Regions from separate parts of the Ferrovibrio sp. GW821-FHT12F09 genome, predicted to be linked through region 2. Evidence: predicted binding sites of a transcription regulator. Region 2 holds the regulator's gene; the other holds the start of a gene.
What was found. Region 2 encodes HrcA, which represses chaperone genes, less so after heat shock. Its sites were predicted from a motif close to GTTAGCACTCNCCNNNGGNGAGTGCTAAC; they were not measured.
Positions count from the first base shown of each region.

Region 1: a site for HrcA is predicted at 13,174-13,202, ahead of AC1ROB_RS04150 (co-chaperone GroES). Genes of this name have one in related genera too.

Region 1 covers NZ_JBXAPZ010000001.1:780,346-795,191, forward strand. Annotated here, with positions in the region: gene AC1ROB_RS04080 (BON domain-containing protein) at 1-116, shown strand, start outside; gene AC1ROB_RS04085 (SirB1 family protein) at 136-960, shown strand; gene gshB (glutathione synthase) at 1,005-1,961, shown strand; gene AC1ROB_RS04095 (hypothetical protein) at 2,061-2,258, shown strand; gene AC1ROB_RS04100 (FkbM family methyltransferase) at 2,448-3,200, shown strand; gene AC1ROB_RS04105 (DUF2336 domain-containing protein) at 3,390-4,511, shown strand; gene AC1ROB_RS04110 (sensor histidine kinase) at 4,518-6,311, opposite strand; gene AC1ROB_RS04115 (sensor histidine kinase) at 6,497-8,251, opposite strand; gene AC1ROB_RS04120 (alanine racemase) at 8,316-9,455, opposite strand; gene AC1ROB_RS04125 (PaaI family thioesterase) at 9,472-9,861, opposite strand; gene AC1ROB_RS04130 (glutathione S-transferase family protein) at 9,872-10,540, opposite strand; gene AC1ROB_RS04135 (LysR family transcriptional regulator) at 10,611-11,534, opposite strand; gene AC1ROB_RS04140 (3-oxoacyl-ACP reductase family protein) at 11,653-12,414, shown strand; partial or broken gene AC1ROB_RS04145 (NADPH-dependent F420 reductase) at 12,429-13,061, shown strand; gene AC1ROB_RS04150 (co-chaperone GroES) at 13,283-13,600, shown strand; gene groL (chaperonin GroEL) at 13,639-14,846, shown strand, end outside.
Region 2 covers NZ_JBXAPZ010000001.1:1,587,322-1,602,167, forward strand. Annotated here, with positions in the region: gene AC1ROB_RS07880 (glutamine amidotransferase-related protein) at 1-135, opposite strand, end outside; gene AC1ROB_RS07885 (glucose 1-dehydrogenase) at 231-992, opposite strand; gene AC1ROB_RS07890 (threonine ammonia-lyase) at 1,068-2,294, opposite strand; gene AC1ROB_RS07895 (DUF2244 domain-containing protein) at 2,415-2,927, shown strand; gene dapB (4-hydroxy-tetrahydrodipicolinate reductase) at 2,947-3,753, opposite strand; gene dnaJ (molecular chaperone DnaJ) at 3,830-4,978, opposite strand; gene dnaK (molecular chaperone DnaK) at 5,084-7,021, opposite strand; gene rarD (EamA family transporter RarD) at 7,286-8,191, shown strand; gene pncA (bifunctional nicotinamidase/pyrazinamidase) at 8,299-9,021, shown strand; gene AC1ROB_RS07925 (alpha-ketoglutarate-dependent dioxygenase AlkB family protein) at 9,060-9,692, shown strand; gene AC1ROB_RS07930 (sensor histidine kinase) at 9,652-10,872, opposite strand; gene grpE (nucleotide exchange factor GrpE) at 11,023-11,640, opposite strand; gene hrcA (heat-inducible transcriptional repressor HrcA) at 11,737-12,771, opposite strand; gene AC1ROB_RS07945 (ABC transporter permease) at 12,831-13,718, opposite strand; gene AC1ROB_RS07950 (ABC transporter permease) at 13,715-14,734, opposite strand; gene AC1ROB_RS07955 (ABC transporter ATP-binding protein) at 14,753-14,846, opposite strand, start outside.

The sequences.
Region 1 (14,846 bases), 810 kb from region 2:
GCCAGTCGGATGACGAGATCACGCGGGTGACCGAACAGGCCCGGACCATCAAAGGGGTGCGCAGGGTTGTCAGCCATGTCTGGCTGAAGACCGATACGCGCCGCCGGCCGGTGTAGAAGCCCGGCAAGAGGCAGCATGAGCGACAGCGCAGCGATAGAGACGGCTTTAAAGACCCTCGGCGCTGCGCCTGATGACGGCATCGATATCGCCGAGGCGGCGCTGCTGCTGGCGGCGCTCGACCGTCCCGGTCTCGATCTCGCGCCCTATCGCCGGCACCTGGCCGATATCGCCGCGGCTTTGAGCCGCATCGGCGCCGGTGCCGAGGTGGCGCCGCGCGCCATGGCGCTGGCCAGCGTGCTCAGCCTGGAATTCGGTTACCGCGGCGATACCGAAAATTACGACGACCCGCAGAATGCCGACCTGATCCGCGTCATCGACCGCCGCATGGGTCTGCCCGTCAGCCTCGGCGTGCTCTACATCTACGCCGCCCGCGCCCAGGCCTGGCCGGTGGCCGGCATCGATTTTCCCGGCCATTTCCTGATCCGGCTGGAAGGCGAGGATGGCGCCCTGGTGCTGGATCCCTTCCATGCCGGCAAGATCGCGGCGGCGCCGGAGATGAACGATCTGCTGCGCCGCATCGGTGGCGGCGAGGAAGTGCGGCCCGAGCATGTGCGGCTGATGACGCCGCGCGAAGTGCTGCTGCGGCTGCAGAACAACATCAAGGGCCGCGCCTGGCGCGGCGGCGATGTCGAACGCGCAGCCGAGACGCTGCGGCGCATGCTGCTGGTGGCGCCGAATTTCGCGCCGGCCTGGCGTGAACTCGGCGTGGTCGAGGGCAAGCTCGGCCATATCCGCCAGGCGATGGCGGCCACCGAACGGTTCCTGATGCTGGCCGGCGACGAGGCGGCGAGCCTTGAGGCCGAGGCTTTCCTGCGCCACATTCGCCTCCAGTTAAACTAGGCGCCTCCAGCTGAACTGACCTTTTCACAACAAGGAACTGTGCCATGGCCCTCAAGGTGGCGATCCAGATGGACCCCATCGAAAGCATCGACTTCGATGGCGACAGCACCTTTGTGCTCGGCCTCGAAGCCGAGCGCCGCGGCTACAGCCTGTTTCACTATCTGGCCAAGGATCTGAGCTTCCGCGACGGCCAGGTGCTGGCGCGGGCGCGGGCGCTGCGCCTGCGGGCCGAACGCGGCAACCATTTCACGCTCGGCGAACCGGCGCTGATCGATCTGGCCGAGATGGATGTGGTGCTGATGCGTCAGGATCCGCCGTTTGACATGTCCTACATCACCGCCACGCATATCCTGCAGCATATCCACCCCAAGACGCTGGTGGTGAACAACCCGGTCGCCGTGCGCAACGCGCCGGAGAAACTGTATGTGACGCATTTCGACGGCGTGATGCCGCCGACCCTGATCTCGTCGGACATGGAGGCGATCAAGGCCTTCCGCGCCGAGCATAAGGACATCATCCTCAAGCCGCTGTTCGGCAATGGCGGCGCCGGCGTCTTCCATCTGAAGCCCGATGACGAGAATCTCGGCTCGCTGCTGGAAATGTTCACCAAGCTGGCGCGCGAGCCGGTGATCGTGCAGCGCTATCTGCCCGAGGTGCGGGCAGGCGACAAGCGCATCATCCTGATCGATGGCCGCCCGGCCGGTGCGGTGAACCGCGTGCCGGCAGCGGGCGAGGCGCGCTCCAACATGCATGTCGGCGGCCGGCCGGAAAAGATCGGCCTGACCAAACGCGAGCATGAAATCTGCGAGATCATCGGGCCGCATCTGAAGCGCGAAGGCCTGATCTTCGTCGGCATCGACGTGATCGGCGATTACCTCACCGAGATCAATGTCACCTCGCCCACCGGCATCCAGCAGATCAACCGCTTCGACGGCGTGCAGCTGGAAGCCGAAATCTGGGATGCCATCGAGGATGGGCTCAGCCGTCGCGTGATGGCATAAATCGCTCCCGTATAAGTCCCCGATAAGTCACAGAACTTCGGCACTGTCGCGGTGTTGTGTCCTCAGGCTGCCGTGTCGGCAGTATAAGGAGGAGACACCATGCGCAAGATCCTGATGGCTACCGCCGTACTGGCGGCTCCGTTGATGCTGGCGGCCTGCAGCCCCAGCCCGCCGCAGAGCCAGACCGTGATCGTCGACCCGCCGCCGCAGCGCGCAGTGGTGCAGCCGGGCCAGGCCGTGGTCGTGCCGCCGGGCAGCACGGTCCGCACCTGCCCGCCGGGCTACACCACCTGCTGATGCGAGTCTGAGGTCCAGACCATAATGAAAGGCTGGCCGGGGCGCAGTTGCGCGATCCATTCGTATGCGTTGCAATCTGCAACCCCGGCCATGCAACCTGAATATGAATTATTTTCGTATAAACGGTTTCTGATAGGTCGGCGGCCCGTCAGGTCCTAGTGTCTTCCTGGTCCAGGGGGCACATACACAATGTCGGGTCTAGAGCGCGAGCTCTGGACGTTTGAGGAGCGTGTCAAACACGCCCTGATCCCGTCCGGTCTTTATATTCGTTACAAGGTGCTGAAGGAACGCTGGGCGGGGCAGCCAGAACTGCGCCTGCTCGACCTGCTGGTCGATCAGCGGCGCAATGCCATCGATGCCGGCGCCAACAAGGGCACCTTTACCCATGTGATGGCCGGGCTGGCCCGGCATGTCTATGCCTTCGAACCCAATCCCAAAATGCTCGCGGTGCTGCGGCAGACCGCGTCCCAGAATGTCACGGTCTCGCCGCTGGCGTTGTCTGATCGCGCGGGAGCCGCGGACTTCCTGATCCCGCGCGGTCGCAGTGGCGGCCATTCCAACCAGGGCGGATCGCTCAGTTGTATCAAGGTTTGTGGCGCCCATACCGCAGTCGCGGTTCGCACGGCGCGGCTCGACGATCTCGATCTGCCCGATATCGGCTTCATCAAGATCGATGTCGAGGGCAGCGAACTGGATGTGCTGGCCGGTGGCGCTGCCCTGCTGGCGCGCGACCGCCCGGTGCTGCTGGTCGAAATGGAAGAGGTCCACACCCGACAGCCGATCGAGCAGTCCCTGGCGGCCGTGCTGGCGCGTGGCTATCGCGGGCTGTATTTCGACCAGGGCCGCCGCAGCCTGCGCCTGCTGGAGGATTTCGATCCCGAGGCAATGCATCGCCAGCGCAATGCGGCTTATGTCTTCAACTTCATCTTCCTGCCCCTCTGACGCGACCCGACGGCCCCGCAGGGTTGCCGGTTGCATACAAACCGGTCTGCCAGCCGCGAAAACCGGCAATCAGGGATTCGTCAGTATTGGTCAGGATATTTGGCCGTGACATTCGGCCGTGCTTTGCTATTGTCCCCCGCCAAATAACGCACAATCAGGGAAGCGAGTCGGGTGGCGTCGGGGGCGTTCTTGTCACTGCAGGATGTCGAGCGGCTGCTGGCGGATCCATCGCCTGCGGCGCGTACCGACACGGCCTCCAAGGTGGCGCTGGCCTGGTCCACCCAGACGCTGTCGCCATCCGAACGCCAGCTGGCCGAAGCCATCGTCACCGCGCTTGCCCGCGATGCCGAGATCATGGTGCGCCAGGCCCTGGCCGAGCATCTCAAGAGCAATCCCGAACTGCCGCGCGGCATCGCCCTCAAGCTGGTCCGCGATACGGCGGCGGTCGCCGCGCCGCTGCTGCAGTTCTCGCCGGTGTTTTCCGATGCCGACCTGATCGAACTGGTGCAGGCGGTGTCGCCGCTGCACCAGACTGCGATTGCCGGCCGCCGCACGGTGTCGGCGGCGCTGTCGAATGCGCTGGTCACACATGGCGCCGAGGCGGCGGTGGCCGTGCTGATCGCCAATCGCGGCGCGCAGATCACCAACACTATGATGGAACGGGCGCTCGACCGCTTCCCCGACAGCCGCAATGTCGGCGAGGCGCTGGCCCGCCATCCGCAGCTGCCGCCGAAATTCGCCGCGCGCTTGATCGCCCAGGTCTCCGACGCCCTGCGCGAGACGCTGGTGGCGCGCTACCAGATTCCGCCGGCGATGGCTGCCGACACCATGATGCAGCTGCGCGAGCGCACGCTGCTCGGCCTGATCGGTGATGGCGCCGAACCGCCGGCGCTGGCCGAGCTGGCGGCCGACCTGCAGAAGCGCGGCCAGCTCAATCCCATGCTGCTGGTGCGCGCCCTAGCCGGCGGCGATCTCGCCTTCTTCGAACAGGGGCTGGCCCAGCTGGCCGGCATCGCGCCCGCCAATGCCCGGCTGCTGATCTACGATCCGGGCAAGCGCGGCCTGCCGGCCATCTGCCTGCGTTGCGGTCTGCCCAAGGATTATCTGAAGATGATCGAGGCAGTGATCGATCTGGCGCGCGGCTTCGATTTCCAGCGCGGCACCATCGAGCGCGCCGAATTCGCCGAGATGGTCACCGGTATGATGCTGGCCGATTATGCCGTTCTGTGGGATCCGCAGGAGCAGCGCTGGCTCACCCGCCGCCGCAGCCGCGCCCAGGCGGCCCAGCGCCTGGCGGTTGCCGCCGCCTGACGAAGTTCAGGCCGTGCCGCCGGTGCGTGTGGCCGGGAAGGCGACGGTGATGGTGGTGCCCTGGCCCGGTGCGCTGTCGATACTGATACGGCCCTGATGGGCCAGCACGAAGGCCCGCACCAGAGACAGGCCCAGTCCGACGCCGCCGTAATTGCGGCTCAGCTTGGTATTGGCCTGCTCGAAGGGATCGAAGATGCGCGCCTGGTCCTTGGGCGCCACGCCGATGCCGCGGTCGCGCACCCAGAGTTCGATCTCGTTGCTGGCCGGCTGCAGCCGCGCGCCGACGACAACCGGCAGTTCGGGCGGTGAGAATTTCAGCGCGTTGCCGATCAGGTTGATCATGATCTGGCGCAGCAGCCGCGCATCGGCATAGAGCATCGGCAGGTCGTCTGGAATCTCCGCCACCAGGCTTTCCGGCGGACGGCCGAACTGCTGCGCCGCCAGCCGGATGCAGGTGGCGGCCTGTTCGGCCACATCCACCATGTCTTCCTGCACCACGATCTGGTTGGCCTCGATGCGCGCGAGGTCGAGAATGTCGTTGATGATGCCAAGCAGATGCGTGCCACTGCTGTGGATGTCGCCCACATAGTCGTCATAGCGCACCCAGTCGGCACCGAACATCTTGCGCTTGATGATGTCGGAAAAGCCGATGATGGCATTCAGCGGCGTGCGCAGCTCGTGGCTCATATGCGCCAGGAAGGCGGATTTCGCCTGGCTGGCGCGCAGGGCGGTGTCGCGCGCCTGGCTCACCTCGCGGAACAGCTCCTCCAGCTGCGCGTTCTGCTGCTGCTGCTCGGTGATGTCGATCAGGATCAGCGCCGCATCGCCATCGGGCAGACGGCGCAGGCTGGCGCGCACCCAGCGGTGGTTGGGCAGTTCCAGCACCGGGCGGCTCTGTCCGACCGGCGCCTGGTGCAACCGCTGTGGCAGGTCTTCAGGCAACCCGGCGCGCTGCAGCAGCGGCGCCAGCGGCGCATCGCGGTGCAGGTCGTCTTCAGGCAGGTCGAGCAGGGCCTGGAAGCGGCGGTTCCACAGCTGGATGCGGCCGGCGGCATCGCAGAACACGAAGGCTTCGCTGCTGTCGGCGACATCCAGCAATTCGTCCTGGGCCCGGCGGATGCGGTCGTACAGGCCGCTGTTCTCGCGATTGAGTCGCCAGTTGCGGACCATGATGCGATGGACCACGCGGTTGGCGACGATCATCGCCGCTACATACCCGCAGAGCAGCCCGGCCAGGCCATAGCCGATCGTGGTGCCGACACTGAGGAAATGCACTGCATAGGGCAGGGCGATGCAGATGATGAAGGTGGCGCCGGCCAGCGGCATCAGCGACAGCGCCGGCGCCGAGGCCCCGATCACGCCGGCGACCACCGCGATCAGCAGCAGTTGTCCCTCGGCATCGATCAGCGGCAACGCCAGCGCGCTCAGGCCCCAGATGCAGCCGGCAAACCCGGCAACGAAAATTTCCACCGGCATCTGCCAGCGCGGTTGTGCCTCGTGGCGCACGCGCTGGCGCATGGACCAGTCCGCCACGATGATGCAGGCCGACAGCATATGCAGCAGCCACCAGCCCAAGAGCAGATTCTCGGGCACCTGTTCCCGCAGCAGCAGCGCGGTGACGGTGGGGAAGCAGACGGTGGCACCGGCATTGATCAGCAGAATCTGCTGGAAGCTCTGCCGGAACGGCGGTCCGCCCTGGATCTGCTGCGTCTTCGTCGCGCCTGCGCCATGGCCCGCGGCGGAAGCCGCGGCATGGGATTCGACGCGCGGATTCGCGCTATCAGGAGGCAGGTTCGACATCGCTGTATGGTGGCTGTTTTGCGTTATCACTCAACCGGAGATGAGAGTCCTGACGACAGGACGGGTTCGAATGTGTAACGCGCGGCAGGGGATACAGCATCGTTCCCCTGATGACCAGCGCGAATTTACGCCTGCGGCAAATGGCCCTGCAAACTGTGACGGCGCTCACCAGCCGCAATCCGGCGTCAGGCCGGCATCTCGGTGCGGGAGGCCGGGAAAAACACGGTGATGGCGGTGCCCTGGCCCGGCGCACTGTCGATGGCGATGCGGCCGTGATGGGCCAGCACGAAAGCGCGCACCAGCGACAGTCCCAGGCCGACGCCACCGTAATTGCGGCTCAGCTGACTGTCGGCCTGCTCGAAGGCCTCGAAGATGCGCTTGTGATCTTCCGGCGCGATGCCGATGCCGCGGTCGCGCACGGTCACCACCAGTTCATTCGTGCCAGTGTGGAGCGCCGCCTGGGCTTCCACCGGCACATCGGGCGGCGAGAATTTCAGCGCATTGCCGATCAGGTTGATCATGATCTGGCGCACCAGGCGCGGATCGGCATGCAGCGCCGGCAGATCCGGCGGCACGCTGACGCTCACGGCTTTGGCTTCGCGGCCGTAATGCGAGGCGGCCAGGCGGGCCGAGACCGGCAGTTCCTCGTCCAGCATCACCGGCTGTTCGTTCAGCACGATCTGGTTGGCCTCGATGCGCGCCAGGTCGAGAATGTCGTCGATCACCGCCAGCAGATGGCGCGCGCTGCCGTTGATGTCGGCCAGATACTCGTCGTATTTCTCCCAGGCCTCGCCGAACATCTTCTTCTGCACGATGTCGGAAAAGCCGATGATGGCATTTAGCGGCGTGCGCAGCTCGTGGCTCATGTTGGCCAGGAAGATCGATTTTGCCTGGCTGCCGCGCAGCGCCGCATCGCGCGCCAGGCTCACCTCGCGGAACAGCTCTTCCAGACGGGCATTCTGCTGCTGCAGCTGGCTGGCGGCCTGCTGCTGCTCGGTCACGTCGATCACGATCAGCGCGCGGTCGCCCTGGGGCGTGGCGCGATGGCCGATCTGCACCCAGCGGCCATTCGGCAGCTGCAGGGTGCCGCCGGCGATCTCGCTGGTCAGCAACGCCTCGGCCAGTCCGGCATCGCGCAGCAGGCCGTCCAGGTCGCGGCCGCGCTGCAGCTGCGCCTCCTGCAGGCCCAGCACCGCTGGCAGGCGCCGGTTCCACAGCTGCAGCCGGCCGGTGCTGTCGATCAGCGCGAAGGCCTCGGTGCTTTCGGCGATGTCCAGCAGTTCGGCGCGAACGGCGCGGATGCGGGCGTCCAACGCGCTGTTCTCTTCATAGAGACGGCGATTGCGCCGGATCACGCCGTTGACGATGCGGTTGGTCAGGATCATCGCGGCGGTATACAGCGATGAGACCACCGCCATGGCGGCGCCGACCCCGGTGCCGGTGAGCAGGAAATGCGTAATGAAGGGCACGGCGATCAGCAGCATGAAAGCCAGCGCCGCCTGCGGCACCACCGCCAGCGTGGCGGCCGAGCCGGCGATCATGCCGGCCGCCACCATCACCAGCAGCAGCTGATATTCCGAAGTCAGATGCGGCAGGAACAGCGACGACACGCCCCAGGCCGCGCCCGAGACGGCCGCGCTCGCCAGATCGAACTGCCGCAGCCGCGCCGAACGTTTCTCGCTGCCCTGGCGCCGCATGCCATGGCCCAGTCGCCAGCGCACCAGCATGGCGATCATGGTCACGCCATGCAGCAGCCACCAGGCGGCCAGCCAGGGAAGCGGAATCTGGTTCGACAGCAGCAGGGCGACGGCGCTGACATTGACTAGGGTGACCACGCCGTTGATCGGCACGACCTGATGGAAGGTGATGCGGGAGTCGGGCTTGCGATCTGCCGGAGCGGCAGCGGGTTCGGTGGATGCAGTGTCGATGATCCCGGACATGCCTAGAGCGTTTCCCCCGGAAGATACTCAACCGGAAAGACAGGGTTCATGCAACCGCTTTAACTTACCAGCCGTTCACACGGTCCCATTCGGCGACGATTTCGCTGCCGCCATCGGTCACATAATAGCGATCATACATCGCGCCGGTCATGCAGACGTGATTGGGCAACACGCGCAGCCTCGTGCCGGGCGGAAAGGCGGCGAAATCCACCGGCGGCATCTGCGGCCCGCCGAGCAGACCATGCTCCTGGTGCACGTCATGGATGTTGAGGCCATCCAGCGGCAGGGCCCCGGCCGGCCGGCAGACGCGGCCATAGCCGGTGCCGGGACTGTGCATATTGGCGCCGGTGTCCTTCGACAGCGCCAGGCCGCCGGCATCGATCAGCAGATGGTTGCGGCTGTGGTGATGGCTCACCACCGAGGCCAGCACGCTGACCGCGATGTCTTCCATCCTGCAACTGCCCAGAGCGGCCTGGAACAGGTCGAAGAAGACGAAATTGCCCGGCCGCATCTCGGTGATGCCGTCCAGATGTTTGGCAAACAGCGCCGTCGGCGTGGAGCCGACCGAAACAATCGCACAGGACAGTCCGGCCTCGCGCAGGCGTGTGGCGGCCAGGATTACGGCCGTGCGTTCGGACTCGGCGATCTCCTCGATCTGCGCGATGCTTTTCGCGCCGTAGGAATGGCCCGCATGGGTCAGCACGCCGGCGAGATTCGCGCCCGGCTGCGACAGTGCCTGGCCCAGCGGCAGCAGTTCGGGCGCGTTGGGTGCAATGCCTGCACGGCCAAGGCCGCAGTCGATCTTGATCAGCACGCGGAAGCTGACGCCCAGCGCGACGCCCTTGGCGGCGATGGCCTCGGCCACGGCGATATGGTCGGTGATGATCTTCAGGTCGGTGCCATCCTTCATGATGGCGGCCACCTGCTCCAGTTTCTGCGGCGCGATGGGCACGGCATAGGTGATGTCGCGGAAACCGGCTTTGGCGAAGTAAGCCGCCTCGGCCAGAGTCGACACGGTGATCGGGCCGGGATCGCCATTGTGGCACATCAGCGCCACGCGCACCGATTTCGCCGTCTTCAGATGCGGTCGCAGGGTCACCTTCAGATGGGCGGCGCGTTCGCGCATGCGCGCCACATTGCGCATCAGCCGCGTGCGGTCGAGCAGCAGGGCGGGAGTGGGCAGGTCGTCGAGGGTCATGGTCATGTCGGCCGGACTCTGTTTATCGGGGGCTCAGCACCAGTTGCGTCTGCGTCACCACGGCGGCCAGCTTGCCGTCGCCGCGCGTGATCCGCGTCTGCCACACCATGGTGGTCTTGCCGCGATGCAGCGGCGTGCATTCGGCTTTCGCCGTATCGCCGGCGGGAATCGCTGCAAAGAAGTTGGTCTTGCTTTCGATGGTGGTGGTGCTGAAGCCGTCCGTGAGATTGGCCACCGTGGCCACCGCGCCCAGCGTGTCGGCAAAGGCCATCACCGCGCCGCCATGCAGCACGGCGGGCCGTGTGCACAGGTCCGGCGTCACCGGCAGTTCGGCCAGCACCTTGTCGGGCGCCACGCTGATGATGCGCAGGCCGATCAGGTCGGCAAAAGGCAGCTTGGTCAGGTCCGACATCGCAAAAGCCTTATTTCAACAGTTCGTAGGGACCGCCGGTTTTCAGCGCAGCCTGATAGGCTGGCCGCGCGTGGATGCGGTTGAGGAAGTCGCGGATCGGCACGTAAGTGTCATCGAGGCCGACGCGGGAGGCGGTCGCCTCCAGCGGGAAGCTCATCATTATATCGGCGGCGCTGAAGTCCGGCCCGGCGAACCAGCCGCCGTTCTTCGTCAATTCGTCGCACCAGTAGCGCATATGCTGGGCGAGCTGCGGGTCGATCAGCGTCGCCTGCGCCTTGCCCGCCACCATCTTGATGATCGGCCGGATCAGGCCCGGCACGTTTTTCGGTAGGCGCAGAAAGATCAGCTTGAGCAGCAGCAGCGGCATGGCCGAACCTTCGGCATAATGCAGCCAGTAGGTATAGCGGCGCTTCTCCGCCGTGGCCGGCGCCGGGATCAGTCTACCCTGACTGTAGGTCTCGATCAGGTATTCGACGATGGCGCCGGTCTCGGCGATGGTGATATCGCCATCGGAAATCACCGGCGACTTGCCGAGCGGATGGATCTGCCGCAGCGCCGCCGGCGCGCGCATGTCGGCGCCGCGCTCGTAGCGCACCACCTGGTAGGGCAGGCCCAGTTCCTCCAGCAGCCAGAGCACGCGCTGCGAACGGGAGTTGTTCAGGTGATGGACGGTGATCATGCCGGGCCCCTGTGATGAGAGGCGGGCAGCCTAGCATGCGTGTCGGCATGCGGAGAACCGCCCGCGCGCGTCAGCGGGCAGAGAATCTTTGAGCCAGGTCCTGGCGGCGGAACTGCTCGATCACGAAATCGACAAAGGCGCGGGTCTTGGCCGGCAGCAGCGTCTTGCTGGCATAGTAGAGCGATATCGGACCCACATCGGCATGCCAGTCGGGCAGCAGACGCACCAGCGTGCCGCGTTCCAGATGCGGCAGCACATCCGGAATGGCCAGCATCGCCACGCCCAGGCCCAGCAGGGCGGCGCGGCACATGGAGGATGGATCGCTCAGGATGACGGCGGTGTTCATCTGCGGCTCGGCTTCGCGGCCTTTGCTGTCCCGCATCACCCAGCTGCGCAATCGGCCGGTCTGCACCGAGCGCATGGCGATGCCGTCGCAGGCGGCAAGATCGGCCGGCGTCTGCGGCAGACTGCGGCCGGCGAGATAGGCCGGCGCGGCGACGGCGACGATATGCGCGCGCGCCAGTTCGCGCGCCACGATGCCCGGCGTCAGCGCGAAGCCGCCACCGATGGCCGCATCGTAGCCTTCCGCGATCAGATCCACCGCGCGGTTCTCGAACTGCCACTCCGGCGTCACCAGCGGATAGCGCGCGCGGAAGCCGGGCAGCAGCGGCAGGATGTAATCGGCGCCGAAGCCTGGCGCCAGACTCACCTTCAGCAGGCCGGCCGGCTGCGCCGTTTCGGCGCTGACTCCGGCAATCGCCGCCTGGATGCTGTCCAGTCCGCCACTCACCGATTGCAGAAAGCGCTCGCCGGACTCGGTCAGGGTCAGCCGGCGCGTGCTGCGCTGGAACAGCCGCACACCCAGATTGGCTTCCAGGGTGCCGACATTGCGGCTGACGGCCGCCGGCGTCAGGCCCAGGCGACGCGCGGCGGCAGAAAAACTGCCGAGTTCCGCGCTACGCACAAAGGATTCCAGATTGGCCAAGGTTTCCATGGCAACACACTTTCAAGGAATACTTGAAAGTAATTTACATAATTACCGGCTAATTCAAAGGGAATTACGCGCCTACCCTCTGCTCCGTCACCACCATCCACCCTACGGAGCATTCATCATGTCCACCCAGCCTTCCTCCCCCCAAACCCTGACCGGCAAGGTCGCCCTGGTCACCGGCGGCTCGCGCAGCATCGGCGCCGCCATCGCCAGGCGTCTCGCCGCCGAAGGTGCGGCGGTCGCAGTCACCTACAGCGCCTCGCCGCAGAAGGCCGAAGAGGTCGTGCAGATGATCGCCGCGGTCGGCGGCAAGGCCCGCGCCATCCGGGCCGATGCCGGCGATGCCGCTGCGGTGAAGGCGGCGGTCGATGAAACCGTCGCCGTCTTCGGCCGGCTCGACATCCTGGTCAACAATGCCGGCACGGCGGCGCAGGGCGTCACTGGCGAAATCCCGCTCGCCGATTTCGACCGCCTGGTCGCGGTCAATATCAAGGGTGCCTTCGTCGCCGCGCAGGAAGCCTCGCGCCACATGCAGCAGGGTGGCCGCATCATCAACATCGGCAGCATCCACAGTGAATATGTCCCCTATGCCGGCATCTCGGTCTATGCGCTGACCAAGGGCGCGGTGGCCGGCATGACCCAGGCGATGGCGCGCGATCTCGGTCCGCGCGGCATCACGGTGAACAACGTGCTGCCGGGCCCCACCGATACCGACATGAATCCGGCCTCGGGCCCGTTTGCCGAGACCGTGCGCGGCCTTACGGCGCTGCAGCGCTACGCGGCACCCGATGAGATTGCCGGCTTCGTGGCCTATCTCGCCGGCCCGGACGCCAGCTACATCACCGGCGCCAATCTGCGCATCGATGGCGGTTTCGCCGCGTAAATCCTGAACGGAATGGAGATCGTGTCATGACCAAGAGCATCAGCAACAGCACCATCGGCATCATCGGCGCCGGGGCCATCGGACAGGCTTTCGCCACGCGACTGGCGGCGGCGAAGATCGACGCCATCCTCAGCAACAGCCGCGGGCCGGACTCCTTGCGCGACACCGTGGCCGCGCTCGGCCCCACGGTTCGCGCCGGCACCGTGCAGCAGGCGGCTTCCGCCGCGATCGTCTTCATCTCGGTGAACTGGGCGCAGCTGCCGGCCGCGCTGGCCGGCCTGCCGGACTGGAATGGCCGCATCGTGATCGACAGCAACAATCCGGTGGTGCAGCCTGGCTTCCAGCTCGCCGACCTGGATGGCCGCACCTCCAGCGCCGTGCTGGCCGGTCTGCTGCCGGGCGCGAGTCTGGTGAAGGCCTTTAACACCCTGCCGGCGGCGCTGCTGGCGCGCGACCCGCGGGAGAGCAGCGGCAACCGCGTGGTCTTTCTCTCGGGTGACGATGCGGCGGCGCGGACCGAAGTATCGGCGCTGGCCGAGCGGCTCGGCTTCGCGCCCGTCGATCTCGGTCCCCTGGCCCAGGGCGCCGCGCTGATGCAGTTCCCCGGCGGCCCGCTGCCCGCGCTCAACCTGCTGAAGGCGTCGTAGCCTTTGCTCCCGCGCCGGGCGCTTCGCCCGGCGCGGGGATCCGGCTGTCATGAAAATTTATGGCGAAAATCGGGCATGCCTCCTTGACGGGGGGCGATGCCCTGCTTAAGTGTCTGGCGCTCTCCCGAGGGGAGTGCTAACAACTTTGAGATTTTGCCTGAAAACGGCGAATTTCTGGGTTTCCGAATTTTTCGATGCGACAGATACATATGGAGGATCGCATGAAGTTTCGTCCGCTGCATGACCGCGTGGTGGTAAAGCGCGTGGCCGAGGAAGAGCGTTCGGCTGGCGGCATCATCATTCCGGACAGCGCCAAGGAAAAGCCGATGCAGGGCGAGATCATCGCCGTCGGCGCCGGCGCCCGCGATGAGGCTGGCAAGGTCCAGCCGCTCGACGTCAAGGTCGGCGACCGCGTGCTGTTCGGCAAGTGGTCGGGCACCGAGGTGAAGCTCGATGGCACGGATCTCCTGATCATGAAGGAATCCGACATCATGGGCATCATCGAAGGCACCCCCGCCAAGAAGTCCAAGGCCGCTTAATCAGCGCCCCCATTCAAAAGATTTAAGGAGATAGTCTCATGGCTGCTAAAGACGTTCGTTTTGGCGCCGATGCCCGTGGCAAGATGCTGCGTGGCGTCGACATCCTCGCCGATGCCGTCAAGGTGACGCTGGGCCCGAAGGGCCGCAACGTCGTGCTCGACAAGTCGTTCGGCGCGCCGCGCATCACCAAGGACGGTGTGACGGTTGCGAAGGAAATCGAGCTGGCTGACAAGTTCGAGAACATGGGCGCCCAGATGGTGCGCGAAGTGGCCTCGAAGGCGAATGACCAGGCCGGCGACGGCACCACCACCGCCACCGTGCTGGCCCAGGCCATCGTGCGCGAAGGCTCCAAGGCCGTTGCCGCCGGCATGAACCCGATGGATCTGAAGCGCGGCATCGACCTCGCCGTCGAGAAGATCGTCGAAGACCTCAAGACCCGCTCGAAGAAGATCTCGGGTGCCAAGGAAATCGCCCAGGTCGGCACCATCTCGGCCAACGGCGACCATGAAATCGGCAACATGATTGCCAAGGCCATGGAAAAGGTCGGCAACGAGGGCGTCATCACGGTTGAAGAGGCGAAGAGCCTGGAGACCGAGCTGGACGTCGTCGAGGGCATGCAGTTCGATCGCGGCTACCTGTCGCCGTACTTCATCACCAATGCCGAGAAGATGCTCTGCGAGATGGAGAACCCCTTCATCCTCCTGCATGAGAAGAAGCTGTCGGGCCTGCAGGCGATGCTGCCGGTTCTCGAAGCCGTCGTGCAGACCGGCCGTCCGCTGCTGATCATTGCCGAAGACGTCGAGGGCGAAGCCCTGGCGACTCTGGTGGTGAACAAGCTGCGCGGTGGCCTGAAGGTCTCGGCCGTCAAGGCGCCGGGCTTCGGCGATCGCCGCAAGGCGATGCTGGAAGATCTCGCGATCCTGACCGGCGGTCAGCTGATCTCGGAAGATCTCGGCATCAAGCTGGAGAGCGTCACGCTCGCCATGCTCGGTACCGCCAAGAAGGTGACCATCGACAAGGAAAACACCACCGTTGTCGGCGGCGCCGGCAAGAAGAAGGACATCGACGCCCGCGTTGGCCAGATCAAGGCGCAGATCGAGGAAACCACCTCGGACTACGACCGTGAGAAGCTGCAGGAGCGTCTGGCCAAGCTGGCTGGCGGCGTGGCCGTCATCAAGGTCGGCGGCGCCACCGAGATCGAGGTGAAGGAGCGCAAGGATCGCGTTGACGACGCGCTGCATGCGAC
Region 2 (14,846 bases):
ACCCAGGCAGGGCCGGCGGATGTCGAGGTGGTAGCCGCGGCTGCGCAGCATCTCGCCGATGCGGCCCGGATCGGAGCTTTCCTGGTGAACGATCACTAGGATGGCGGGCGATTCAGGATGGGCGGCAGAATCCATGCGTCTTACTATGCCGCGCGTCGCCAGCGCTGACCAGATGCTTCTGCGTGACGGCGGCCACAGGGCGCCGTCACCCCGGTTGGCTCGCCAGGCAGTTACTGCGCGGTAATGCCGCCATCCAGCACGAATTCCGTACCGGTGACGAATTTCGATTCATCCGAGGCCAGATAGAGGATGCAGTTGGCGACGTCGATCGGCTCGCCCAGACGGCCGAGCGGCACCTGCGCCTCCAGCTTGCGCCGGCGCTCCTCAGGGTCGCCGCCGGCATAGATCATGCTCTGCACCATCGGCGTGTCGATGAAGGTGGGATGCACCGAGTTGCAGCGGATGTCGTATTTGCGCTTGGCGCAATGCAGCGCCGTGGTCTTGGCCAGCATGCGGGCCGCGGCCTTCGAGGTGTTGTAGGCCGACATGTTATGGCCGGCGATGATTCCCGAGACCGACGAGATGATGATGATCGAGCCCGGCGCATGGGCCTTCATGCGCGGCAGGCCGTGCTTGATGCCGAGGAAGGGGCCGTGCAGGTTCACGTTATGCACGAAATGCCATTCCTCGACGCTGATGTCTTCCACGCTTTTCATCACGCCGACGCCGGCGGAATGCACCATCACGTTCAGCTTGCCGAACGCGGCGTCCACCACATCCAGCGCCGCGATCCACTGCTGCTCGCTGGTGACATCCAGGCTGATGGCGATGGCGTTCTTGCCGATCTTGTCGGCGACTTCGCGGGCGCCATCCAGGTTGCGGTCGGCGATGGCGACTTTCGCGCCTTCGGCCGCCAGCAGCTCGGCCGTGGCTTTCCCCAGACCGGACGCACCGCCGGTGATCAGCGCGACTTTGTTGGCTACGCGGGCCATGGCTTCCTCCTGTTATCTTTGCCGGGAGGATAGCCGGGTTTTGCGGGAGCGGGCAAATATGCCCTAACGGAAAGGTCAGTCCGCCTCGGCGATCTTGGCGCGCAGGTCGGCGGCGGCCAGCGCCTTCAGCAGGTCTTCCAGATGCGCCCGGTCGCGGGCTTCCACCACAAACTCGATCTCGGTCGATTTGGCCGAGGCCAGGGTGAACAGGCGCTGATGCGCCACCTCCACGATATTCACGCCCGCCGCCCCGATCACGCCGGAGGCTTTCGCCAGCCGGCCCGGCGCGTCGTCGGTGGTGACGATGATGCGGGCCAGCCGGCCGTCGCGCACCAGGCCGCGCATCAGGATGCTGGCCAGCAGGCGGGTATCGATATTGCCGCCGGTGATCACCACGCCCACATGGCGGTCGCGGAACCGTTCCGGCTGGGTCATCAGCGCGGCGAGGCCGGCAGCACCTGCGCCCTCGGCCACGGTCTTCTCGATCTCCACCAGCGCCACGATGGCGCGTTCGATATCGGCCTCGCGCGCGATCAGCACGTCGTCCACCAGGCGGCGCGCCACATCCATCGGCGCATGGCCGATATCGCGCACGCTGATGCCCTCGGCAATCGAGATGCCGCCGACACTGACGGGAAGATTGTGCATCTGCTGGTACATCGCGGTGTAAAGCTCGCCTTCGACACCGAAGATGCGCAGATCGGGCTTCAGCGATTTCGCCGCGGTGGCGATGCCGGCGATCAGCCCGCCGCCGCCGACCGGCACCAGCAGGTCCTGGATGCTCGGCGCCTGTTGCAGCATCTCCAGCACCGCCGTGCCCTGGCCGGCGATGATGGCGGGATCGTCATAGGGATGCACGAAGACCAGATTCTGTTCGGCCGCCAGCGCATGGGCCTTCTCGGCGGATTCCGCCAGCGTCTCGCCTTCCAGCACCACCTGGGCGCCGAAGGCGCGCACATGGCGGATTTTCACAAAGGGCGTGATCTTCGGCATCACGATGGTGGCGGGAATCCCCAGACGCCCCGCATGATAGGCCACGCCCTGGGCATGGTTGCCGGCCGACATGGCAATCACGCCGCGCTTGCGCTCGGCCTCGGAGAGCTGCAGCAGCTTGTTCAGCGCGCCGCGCTCCTTGAAGCTCGCCGTGAACTGGTGGTTCTCGAATTTCAGCCAGACCTGCGCCCCGGTCAGGTCCGACAGCGTGCGCGAATGCTGGCAGGGCGTTTCCGCCACGGCCCCGCGGATGCGCTCGGCGGCGGCGCGCACATCGGCAAGCGTAACGGTCGGGGCAAGGCTGGTCATGGCGGGCAGGGTCCTGAAGGTGTTGATTTCACGAGTATAATCGAGGTGGGGGCAGGGGTCACGGGCGATCCATTCGGCTTTCGCTTGGCGGATTGGTCCGCTGGCGCTAGCCTGCGGCCCATGCAGACGCCGCAGGCCGCCGAACCGCCGGTTTTCGAGATCATGCTGAAGCCGCACCGCTCGCTCGGGCCGCGCGGCTTCATCATCCTCATCACCTTTGTCGCGCTGGTGAATTTCGCCGCCGGCCTGGCCTTCTGGCTGCTCGGTGCCTGGCCGATCTTCGCCTTCTGCGGCGCCGATATCGTGCTGGTCTGGCTCGCCTTCAAATACAGCTATCGCCAGGCCCGGGCGCGGGAATATATCCGGCTGGAGCGCGAGGCGCTGGTGGTCCGCCGCACCGACCTGAATGGCCGCGAGAAGATCTGGCGCCTGCAGCCCTATTGGCTGCGGGTCGAATGCGATGACGAGGATGACAGCGCGAAACTACGGGTCTGGAGCCATGGCCGGGCGCTGACGTTGGGTGCCTTCCTCAGCCCCCACGAACGCCGGGTGCTGGCGGAAGCGCTGCGTGAGGCGCTGTGGCGCTGGCGTCAGCCGCCTGATGCCGGATTACGGCCGCTGGAAACTGCCTGAGCCGCAAACAGTCCGGCCGTTAAAGCCCCAGCACGTCGGCCATGCGGTAGAAGCCCGGCGCCTTGCCCTTGGTCCACATCGCCGCGCGCACCGCGCCACGCGCGAAGATGCCACGGTCGGTCGCCTTGTGGGTCAGCTCGATGCGTTCGTTGTCGGCGGCAAAGATTACGCTGTGCTCGCCAGCGACATTGCCGCCGCGCAGCGCCGCAAAACCGATATCGCCCTTCTTGCGGGCGCCGGTGATGCCGTCGCGGCCGCGGTCGGCGATCTGTTCCAGCGGCTTGCCGCGGCCGAGGGCTGCCATCTCGCCCAGCATGATGGCGGTGCCCGATGGCGCATCCACCTTCATGCGGTGATGCATCTCGACGATCTCGATATCCCAGTCCTCGCCGAGCGAGGCCGCCACCTGGCGGGTCAGGCCGGCCAGCAGGTTGACGCCCAGGCTCATGTTGTAGCTCTGCACCACGGCGCAGTGATGCGCGGCCTTGTTCAGCGCCTCGAAATGCTCGGGCTCCAGTCCCGTCGTGCCGACGATATAGCCGGTCCTGCCCTGGGCCGCCAAAGCCGCATGCTGCGGCAGCAGCGCCGGGATGGTGAAATCCAGCACGGCATCCACGGTGCCGAACATCTGGGCGGCATCGTCGATGATGGCCACGCCGGTGGCGCCGCTGCCGGCGATCAGGCCGGGATCCTTGCCGAGGAATTCAGAACCGGGGCGCTCGGTGCCGCCGGCGAGTTCGGCGCCCGGCGTGGCGGCGATCTCGCGCACCATGGCCTGGCCCATGCGGCCGGCAATGCCGACGATGCCGATGCGAACTGCGGACATGAGACTTCCCCGTGCAGACTGGCGAAACAGGCCGGCAGTCTAGCAGGGCAAAAGGCGAGGGGCTACTCGGCCCCGCTTACTCGGCCTTGCCGCCGAGCATCTCCTTCACCTTGTCGAAGAAGCCGGTGCTTTCCGGGCTGCTGACTTCGCCGTCCAGCTTGGCGAACTGTTCCAGCAGCTCGCGCTGCTGCTTGCTCAGCTTGACCGGCGTTTCCACCATCACCTGGATATAGAGGTCGCCATGGCCGGCGCCGAAGCCCGACTGCTGCAGTGAGGGCATGCCCTTGCCGCGCAGGCGGAACTGCTTGCCGGTCTGGCTGCCTTCGGGAATGGTGATGCGGGCCTTGCCGCCGTCCAGCGTCGGCACTTCCACGCTGCCGCCCAGCGCCGCCGTGGTCATCGAGACCGGCACGCGGCAATGCAGATGTTGGCCCTCGCGGCGGAACAGCCGGTGCGGCTGCACGCTGAGGAAGACATAGAGGTCGCCGGCCGCGCCGCCGCGGATGCCGGCCTCGCCCTCGCCGGACAGGCGGATGCGGTTGCCTTCATCCACGCCCGGCGGGATGTCGACGCTCAAGGTCTTTTCCTTGTGCACGCGACCGGCGCCGCCGCAGACCTTGCAGGGCTTCTCGATCACGCGGCCGGCGCCGCCGCAGGTGGGGCAGGCGCGTTCGATGGTGAAGAAGCCCTGCTGGGCGCGCACCTTGCCATGGCCCTTGCAGGTCGGGCAGGCGATCGGCTGCGCGCCGGCCTCGGCGCCCGAGCCGTCGCAGGACTCGCAGGAGATCGAGGTCGGCACGCGAATCTGCGCCGCCTTGCCGCGATAGCAGTCTTCCAGGGTGATTTCGAGATTGTAGCGTAGATCCGAGCCGCGATTGGCATTGCCGCGTCCGCCGCGCTGGCCGCCGCCGCCCATGAACTCGCCGAACAGGTCGTCGAAGATGTCGGAGAAGGAGGTGAAGTCGAAGCCGCCGCCGCCCGGCCCGCCGCCACGGCCGCCCTCGAAGGCGGCATGGCCATACTGGTCATAGGCCGCGCGCTTCTGGTCGTCTTTGAGGATTTCGTAGGCTTCGCTGACTTCCTTGAACTTGTGCTCGGCTTCGGCATCGCCCGGATTGCGGTCGGGATGATGCTGCATCGCCAGTTTGCGGAAAGCCTTTTTCAGGTCTTCCGCATTGGCGGTCTTCGCAACGCCAAGGACGTCGTAATAATCGCGCTTCGCCATTCAATCAGTCCCGGGCTCAGGCCCATTCCCCACAGGCCATATGGCCCCGTAAGCGAAACCGGGCGCCGCATGGTTGGCGGCGCCCGGCTCTCCGGTTGCCCGGTGTTACTTCTTTTTCTTGTCGTCTTTCACTTCTTCGAAGTCGGCATCGACGATGCCGTCTTCCTTTTTCGGTTCGGCCGAGGCGCCGGCCGGCTGTTCGCTGCCAGGCTGACCGGCATCGCCGCCGGCCGTTTCCTGGCTCTTGTACAGGGCCTCGCCCAGCTTCATGGCGATCTGGCTCAGGCTTGTCGCCTTGGCCTTGATGCCGTCGCTGTCGTTTTCCTCGATCGCCTTCTTCAGCTCGACGATGGCGGCTTCGGCTTCGGTCTTTTCAGCAACCGGAGCCTTGTCGCCCAGATCGGCGATGGTCTTCTCGGTGGTGTGGATCAGGGCTTCGGCCTGGTTCTTCACTTCCACAGCTTCGCGCCGCTTCTTGTCTTCGGCGGCATTCTCCTCGGCGTCACGCACCATCTTCTTGATGTCGTCTTCCGAGAGACCGCCCGAGGCCTGGATGCGGATCTGCTGTTCCTTGCCGGTGCCCTTGTCCTTGGCCGAGACATGCACGATGCCGTTGGCGTCGATGTCGAAGGTGACCTCGATCTGCGGCACGCCGCGCGGCGCCGACGGGATGCCGACCAGGTCGAACTGGCCCAGCATCTTGTTGTCGGCGGCCATCTCGCGCTCGCCCTGGAAGACCCGGATCGTCACCGCGCCCTGGTTGTCCTCGGCGGTGGAGAAGACCTGGCTCTTCTTGGTCGGGATGGTGGTGTTGCGCTCGATCAGCTTGGTGAACACGCCGCCCAGCGTCTCGATGCCGAGCGAGAGAGGCGTGACGTCGAGCAGCAGCACGTCCTTGACGTCGCCCTGCAGCACGCCGGCCTGGATGGCGGCGCCGATGGCGACGACTTCATCCGGGTTGACGCCCTTGTGCGGCTCGCGGCCAAACAGCTGCTTCACCACCTCAATGACCTTGGGCATGCGGCTCATGCCGCCGACCAGCACCACTTCGTCTATATCGCCGGCCGACAGGTCGGCGTCTTTCAGAGCCTTCTTGCAGGGCTCGACGGTGCGCTGGATCAGGTCATCGACCAGGGCTTCCAGCTTGGCGCGGGTCAGCTTCATCACCAGATGCTTCGGACCCGAGGCATCGGCGGTGATGAAGGGCAGGTTGATTTCGGTCTGCGTCGCCGACGACAGCTCGATCTTGGCCTTTTCGCCGGCTTCCTTCAGGCGCTGCAGCGCCAGACGGTCGTTGCGCAGGTCGATGCCCTGCTCTTTTTTGAACTCGGTCGCCAGATAGTCGACGATGCGCAGATCGAAGTCTTCGCCGCCGAGGAAGGTGTCGCCGTTGGTCGAGCGCACTTCGAAGACGCCGTCGCCGATCTCCAGGATCGAGACGTCGAAGGTGCCGCCGCCAAGATCGTAGACGGCGATCTTCTTACCGTCGCTGGTCTTGTCGAGGCCATAGGCCAGCGCCGCAGCCGTCGGCTCGTTGATGATGCGCAGCACTTCAAGGCCGGCGATTCGCCCGGCGTCTTTCGTCGCCTGGCGCTGGGCGTCGTTGAAGTAGGCCGGCACGGTGATGACGGCCTGGGTGACGGTCTCGCCGAGGAAGCTCTCGGCGGTTTCCTTCATCTTCTGCAGGATGAAGGCCGAGACCTGGCTCGGGCTGTATTTCTTGTCCTGGACTTCCACCCAGGCGTCGCCGTTGTCGCCCTTGGCCACCTTGTAGGGGACCATTTCGGTGAAGCGGCGGGTCGCGTCATCGCTGTAGGCGCGGCCGATCAGGCGCTTCACGGCGAAGAGCGTGTTTTCCGGATTGGTGACCGCCTGGCGCTTGGCCGGCTGGCCGACGAGGCGCTCGCCGTCCTTGGAGAAGGCAACCATCGACGGCGTGGTGCGCGCGCCTTCGGCGTTCTCGATCACTTTCGGATTTTTGCCATCCATGATGGCGATGCAGGAATTGGTGGTACCCAGGTCGATGCCAATGACTTTGGCCATAGTCTCACTCCTTTATGCGGCGATCCGAGACGGCCTTCGGCAGGAAGCGCCGGGGCGGACCCCTTTTGGTTCAAGCGTTCGCGGGGTATGTAAGAGGAGCCCCCCCGTCCCGCAACGGGTGGACCGAAAAAATGTCCAGAAAAACAGGGCGCAGCCGGGGTTTTCCGGCCGCCGGCCCTGACCGAGGAAACCCTGAAAGACCCCCTGGAACCGATGTCCAAGAGTACCGCCGCGCCGATTCCGCCCGTCCCCCCGACCACTGCCATGCCCCCGGCTGCCGCGCCTGGCCTCTGGGCCGGCGTGGCCTGCGGTCTAGGTGGTTATTTTCTCTGGGGAATTTCACCCATTTATTTCAAGGCCGCCGGCGCCGCCGGGGTGCCCACGCTGGAACTCAACGCCCATCGGGTTTTGTGGTCCTGCCTGCTCTGCCTGGGGCTGGTGCTGGCCTTTGGCAAACGGGCCGAATGGCTGCGGGTGCTGTTTACGCCAAAGTTACGCCTGGTGCTGGCCGGCACGGCGGTGTTCCTGCTGATCAACTGGCTGATCTTCGTCTGGGCGATCGACCGCAACCAGGTGATGGCCTGCAGCCTGGGCTATTACATCAATCCGCTGTTCGCCGTGCTGCTCGGCCGCGTGGTGCTGAAGGAGCGCATGGACCGCGTGCAGTGGGGCGCCTTCGGCCTGGCCGGCCTGGGCGTCGCCGTGCTGCTGGTCGGCACCGCCGACTCGGCCATCTACCTGTCGCTGATGATCGCCGCCACCTGGGGGTTCTACGGCCTGCTGCGCAAGCGCTTCCCCGTCGACAGCCTGATCGGCCTGACCGTCGAGACCATGGTGCTGCTGCCCGTGGCGCTGGGCTACCTGTTCTGGCTCGGCGCGGCAGGGACCGGCACGTTTGGCGTTGCCGATGGCTGGACGCATGTCCTGCTGCTGCTGGCCGGTCCGGTGACGGCGGCGCCGCTGGTGCTGTTCGCGGCCGGCTGGCGGCGGCTCAGCGTCGCCACCATGAGCCTGCTGCAGTATCTGTCGCCGAGTCTGCAGTTCCTGCTGGCGGTGCTGCTGTGGGGCGAGGCCTTCACCATGGTGCATGCCGTCGCCTTTGCCTGCATCTGGGGCGCGCTGTTCGTTTACAGCGGGCATTCCTGGCGGATGGCGCGCAAAAACGGCTGACGCCGCGGGCAGTCCGCCGAAAAACCGGGCAGCGAAAAAAGCATTGGACGTCTACATACAAACGGCGTTTGCTAGGCCCAGCCAAGCAACAAACGCGGGGGTGCGTCATGGTCAATCGGCGTCAGATGATGATGGGTCTGGGTGGAGCGGCGCTCTCGGCCGGGCTGCTGGGATCGAGCGGCATAGCCTTTGCGGCCGGCAAGGTTTCGGCCGGCGGCAAGAGCGTGCTGATCGTGGTCGATGTGCAGAACTGCTTCGTGCCGGGCGGCAGCCTGGCGGTGAAGGAGGGCGATGTGATCGTGCCGCTGATCAACAAGATCGCCAAGGGCTTCCAGAATGTGGTGCTGACCCAGGACTGGCATACCGCCGACCATGTGTCGTTTGCCTCGCAGCATGCGGGCAAGAAGCCCTTTGAAGCCGTGAAGCTGCCCTATGGCAGCCAGGTGCTGTGGCCCGACCATTGCGTGCAGGGCACCGAAGGCGCCTCGCTGGTGAAGGATCTCGCCATCCCGCATGCGCAGCTGGTGATCCGCAAGGGCTACCACAAGGATGTCGACAGCTACTCGGCCTTCATGGAGGCCGATGGCAAGACCACGACGGGGCTGGGCGGCTATCTCAAGCAGCGCGGCATCAAGCGCGTCTTCGTGGTCGGCCTCGCCACCGATTTCTGCGTCGCCTGGACGGCCATGGATGCGCGCAAGCAGGGCTTCGAGACCTATGTGATCGAGGATGCCTGCCGTGGCATCGACGCGCAGGGCTCGCTGGCGAAATCCTGGACCGCCATGAAGACTGCCGGCGTCAAGCGCATCCAGTCGGCCGACCTGGCCTGAGGCTAGACAGCGGGCAGGCGTGCGCCAGATTCAGGGGCATGCCCGCCCGCGAGTCGCTTGATGGTTTCCGCCTGTTTCCCGGTCTGCTCGACCGGACGCGCCAGCGTGCTCTGACCGAGGCCGTGCTCGGGCTGCTGCAGGCCGCGCCGCCCTATCACGCCACGATGCCGAAAACCGGCAAGGCGATGAGCGTGGCGATGAGCAATGCCGGCAGCCTGGGCTGGTATTCTGACAAGGATGCCGGCTACCGCTATATTCCGCAGCATCCGCAGACCGGCCAGGCCTGGCCGGCGATCCCGGACGAGATTCTCTCGATCTGGTGGGCGGTGGCCGATTACGACCATGCACCGGAATGCTGCCTGATCAACCGCTATGACGGGCAGGCGAAGATGGGCCTGCACCAGGATCGCGACGAGGCGGCGATGACGGCGCCCGTGGTGTCGATCTCGCTGGGCGACGATGCGCTGTTCCGCCTCGGCGGTACGGCGCGGAAAGATCCGACGCGATCCTTCAAGCTGGCATCGGGCGATGTGCTGGTGCTGGGCGGCGCCGCGCGGCTGGCCTATCACGGTATCGACCGGGTGATGCCGGGTACCAGCCGCCTGCTGCCCGGCGGCGGCCGCATCAATCTCACCTTGCGGCGGGTGACCCGCCCGTCAGCGCCGCCATGACGCCGCCGGCCTGCGCTTCGCCGGGCGGCGGCGGGAACAGGGCGCGGATGGTGGTGCCTTCACCCGGCACGGAGTGAATCTCGAAGCGCCCGCCATGCATCTCGATCAGGGATTTCACCAGCGGCACGCCGAGGCCGGTGCCTTCGTATTGCCGGGTCAGGTCGTTTTCCACCTGGCCGAAGGGCGCCAGCACGGTGGGGATATGCTCGGGCGCGATGCCGATGCCGGTATCGCTGACCCAGATATGGAAGCCGCCGGTGTCGGCCGGCTTCGCGCCGACCTCGATACGGCCGCCGCTTGGGGTGAATTTCACCGCATTGGAAATCAGGTTGAGCAGGATCTGCCGCAGCGCCTGGCGGTCGACGAAGCCCTCGAACAACCGGGCATCGACGGCCATGGAGATGAACACGCCGCGGCCTTCGGCGCGTTCGCGGAAGGTGCGGATGCAGGCTTCCATGATTTCCACCGGATCGGTCATTTCCGGCTGGATACGCCAGCTGCCGCTTTCGATCTTCGACATGTCGAGGATGTTGTTGATCAGGCCCAGCAGATGCTGGCCGCTGGACAGGATGTCGTTGACGTATTCGCCATAGCGGGTGTTGCCCAGCGGGCCGAAGATTTCCTTATGGATGATCTCGGCGAAACCGATGATGGCATTCAGCGGCGTGCGCAATTCGTGGCTCATATTGGCCAGGAAACGCGTCTTGCTCAGTGACGCTTCCTCGGCCTGCTGGCGGGCGCGGTCGAGCGCGCGGTTGCGGCGCTCGCTGCGCGCCATGCCGAGCTGCAGCAGCGACAGCGCCGTACCGACGCCGTAATAGCGGTTGCTGCGGGTGACGATGAAGCCGCGCAAAAGCGCGCTCTGATGCTCGTCGGCGATCAGGCTCTCCAGCTTGTCGACGCTGATGCTGGCATCCACGATCAGCGGATTGCGGTCCATCAGGTCGGCCACCGGCTTCTTGGCATAGAGCGCGCGGCCGTAATCGCGGGAGAGCTGCGTGATCAGATCGTAGCGGTTGATGAGGCCGACGGGCCGCGTGCCGTCCACCACCGCCAGCGCGCCGAGATCAGGATCGCCCTGGAAGCGGCGGTCGACATCCTCGCAGCGCATGGTGGCCGACACAGGCGGCAAGGGCACGGCAACCGTGCCGATCGTCTCAAGCGCCTCGGATGTGAACATATCCACTGCCGTCCCCCGGTTTCACCGGGCGACTATCGGTCAGGCAGATTGCGTTTTTTTGACAATCGCGGATGTTTGCCGCGATTTGTCGAGTGGTGTGACGACAGACGCAATCGTTAGCAGCGGGTGCGGGAAAAGCCGGCGAAAGAACTACGCCTGCGTGTTGACCGTCTGGCCGGCCTGGGCATCGGGCTGCGGCCCGCCCTTGGAGACGCCGACCATGGCGGCGCGCAGCAGGCGACCCTGCTGCACGTAACCTGCGGCGATCACCTGCAGCACTGTGCCGCTGGCCACGCTCGGGTCTTCGATCTCGAACATCGCCTGATGCAGGTTGGGGTCGAAGCGCTGGCCCTTGGGATCGATGCGGGCGATGCCATGGCGCTCGAACACGTTCAGCAGCTCGCGCTCGGTCGCCTCGATGCCGGCCACCAGGTTGCGCACCGGCTCGCTGGCCTCGGCTTCGGCTTTCGGCACATTCTCCAGGGCGCGGCGCAGGTTGTCGGCCACGCTCAGGATATCCTTGGCGAATTTGGCCGAGGCGAACTTGATCGCGTCTTCCTTCTCACGGTCCAGGCGCTTGCGCAGGTTTTCCGTATCGGCGGCCTGGCGCAGCAGGCGGTCCTTCAGCTCGGCGGCCTCGGCCTGCACCCTGGCGAACTGGTCGTCGGGCGCGGCAGCGGAATCGGCAGCGGTATTCTGCGGCGCGGCACCGGACTGGGTGCCGGTGTGCAGCGTGGGTTCGATACGGTCGTTGTCGTTCTGGCTCATCTTGGCGTCTCGTTAGAGGCCCCTGCATATGCGAAGGCCCGGATATACGGATGATTGGGCCGGTTTAAAAGGGGTGGGCGTATAATCCGCCGTTTTTTAACCGAGAAGCCGCCCGACCACCTGGGCGGTGAAGTCCACCATGGGCACCACGCGGGCATAATTCATCCGGGTCGGCCCGATCACGCCGATGGCGCCGACGATGCGCTGCTGCTGGTTCTGCAGCGGCGCCACGATCAGCGAACAGCCGGCGCGGCGGAACAGGGTGTTTTCCGAGCCGATGAAGATGCGCACGCCCTCGCCGCCCTGGGTGAGTTCGATCAGCCGCAGCATCTCCTCAGTATTCTCCAGCTCTTCCATCAGATTGCGGATGCGCTCGAGATCGGCGATGGCCGCCACGTCGTCCAGCAGGTTGGCGCTGCCGCGCACGATCAGGGTGCCGCGCTCGGGCTCGCCGCCCCAGACCGCCAGGCCGGCTTCCACCACGCGGGCCGAGAGCTGATCCAGTTCGGCGCGGCGCTGCTCCAGTTCGTTCAGGATCTCGCTGCGCCCGGTGCCGATGGTGCGGCCTTTCAGGCGCTGCGACAGGAACTGCCCCGCTTCGGCCAGCGCTTCGGGCGTGAAGCCGCTCGGGATATCCAGCATGCGGTTCTCGACCTGGCCGTTGTCGGAGACCATCACCACCAGCGCCTTGCCCGGACCCAGCGGCACGAATTCCACATGGCGCAGCGGCGTGTCCACCTTGGGCGCCACCACCAGGCCGGCATGGCCCGACAGGCCCGACAGCACGCCGGTGGCCTCGGACAGCACTTCCTGGAAGCCGCGGTTCGAGGCGGCGACGCGGCCCTCGATGGAGCTGCGCTCGTCCTGTGTCAGGTCGCCCATCTGCAGCAGGCCGTCGACGAACAGCCGCAGGCCGCTTTCGGTCGGCAGGCGGCCGGCCGAAGTATGCGGCGCGTAGAGCAGCCCGGCCTCTTCCAGATCGGCCATGGTGTTGCGGATGCTGGCCGGCGACAGCCGGTGTTCGAGCTTTTTCGACAGGAAGCGCGAGCCGACCGGCTCTCCGGTCGTCATATAGGTCTCGACCACAAGCCGCAGGATGTCGCGGCTGCGCTGGCTCATTTCCTGGATCATGGGACCAGACTTAAGAACCTGCCGGGGCGGCGTCAATGCCGGGCGGGCGGTGTTGCCGGTCAGTTCGCCGCGGAAGCCCGGTTTCCGGTCAGACTGCGGTCATCTTCCTGCTGGGCGAGCCGCAGGCGGGCGGCCTTGGCGGCCTCTTCCCGGCGTTTCACCAGCTCGTAGGCGATGGCGCCCAGCAGGGTAACGGCGATGATCAGCACCGCCAGCGCGCTGATCGCAGGGGTGGTGCCCTGGCGCACCCGGCCGGCCAGCACGGTGGTCAGCGTCTTGTCGGCCAGGATCGAGAAGGTGGTGGTGTTGTAGTTCTCGAAGGACGACAGGAAGGCCAGCGCCGCCGCCGACAGGATCGCCGGCCGCATGAAGGGCAGCAGGATATGCAGGAACACCTGCGGATGGCTGGCGCCGAGATCCAGCGCTGCTTCCTCCTGGGCGCGGTCGAAGCGCTGCAGCCGCGCCAGGAAGATCAGCATGGTATAGGCCGAGATGAAGCTCGCCTGCGCCACCACGGTCATCAGCGTGCCGTCATAGAGGAAGCGCGTGCCGGTGGCGCCGGTCATCTCGCGCCAGAAGATCACGGTGGAAATGCCGATGATGACGCCCGGCGTCAGCACCGGCGACACCACGATCAGGTAATAGAACGAGCGCGCGCGGGCATAGACCTGGGTCATCAGGATGGCGCCGGCCAGTCCCACAGGTACGGAAACCAGCACCACCAGAAAACCGATCCACAGCGAGTTGCGCAGCCCGTACATGATGTCGGCGTCGTTCAGCAGGCCGCCGAACCATTTCAGGGTGAAGCTCTCGAAGGGATAGATCTGCGGATAGGACGAGCTGTTGAAGGCGGTGACACCCATCACCGCCAGCGGACCGAACAGATAAAGGAAGAACAGGCCGATGTAGAGCCAAGTGGAGAGCTTGATAATGCCGCGGCTGCTCATCGCGCGATCTCGCCCAGGCCGACCTTGAAGACGCGCAGCACCAGCAGCACGAAGACCACGCAGGCCAGCAGCAGGATGAAGGCATAGGCGGCGCCCTGCTGCCAGTTGAAGGCCTGGTAGAAGCGGTCGTAGACGATCGGCGTGAACCACAGGGTGCGCGGACCGCCAAGGACCAGCGGGGCGGCCAGCGCGCCGGCATTCAGCATGAAGACCAGCGTGGCGCCCGATGCGATGCCCGGCTTGGCATGGGGCATCACCACCGACCAGTGGATATACCACCAGGGCGCGCCGAGATCGCGGGCGGCCTCGATCTGGTTCTTGTCCAGGCTCTCGATGGCGTTGTAGAGCGAGAACATCATCATCAGCAGATAGGCATAGGCGAGGCCGGCATAGAGCCCGACATCCAACCCCAGGAAATCGATCGGCTGGTCGATGATCCCGGTCTTCAGCAGCAGCATGTTGATGGCGCCCTGGCTGCCCAGCAGCACGCGGAAGGCAAAGGCGCGCAGCACTTCATTCACCCAGTAGGGCGTGATCAGCAGCAGCATGAACAGCCGCACCCGCGCCTTCGGGCTGACCTGCGCCATGTAAAAGGCGAGGGGATAGCAGATGATGAAGTTGAGGATGGTGACCGCGGTGCTGGCGCCGATGGTGAGGAAAAATGCCTTGATATGCGTGGTGTTCCAGTTCGCCGTCGAGGTGGTCGAGCCGTAGAGGAAGTAGCGGTAATTCTCCAGCGTGTAGACATCCTTCGGCCCGCCGGTCTGCGCCGGCGGCAGCTTGGGGCGCAGGGAGAGATCGATCATGTAGAGCTGCGGCAGCACGATCATGATCACGGTCCACAGGCCGACGGCGAGCACCAGATAGCTGGAAATGGCGATGCCGTTGCGGCGCCAGAAGGACACCGGCGCCAGCGCGCCGAGCCGCCGGCGTTCCAGGATCGACAGCAGCACGAAGCCGGCCGTGACCACCAGCGGCAGGGCCAGGATCAGGCTGTGGCCGACACTGCTATGCATGCGGGGAACTGTGCATGGTCAGGCGGCCCCGAAGCCTTCGCGCGGCAGCACCAGCGCATCCTCCGGCCGGTAGCCGATGGCGGCCTCGGTGCCGATGGCCGGCACCGCATTG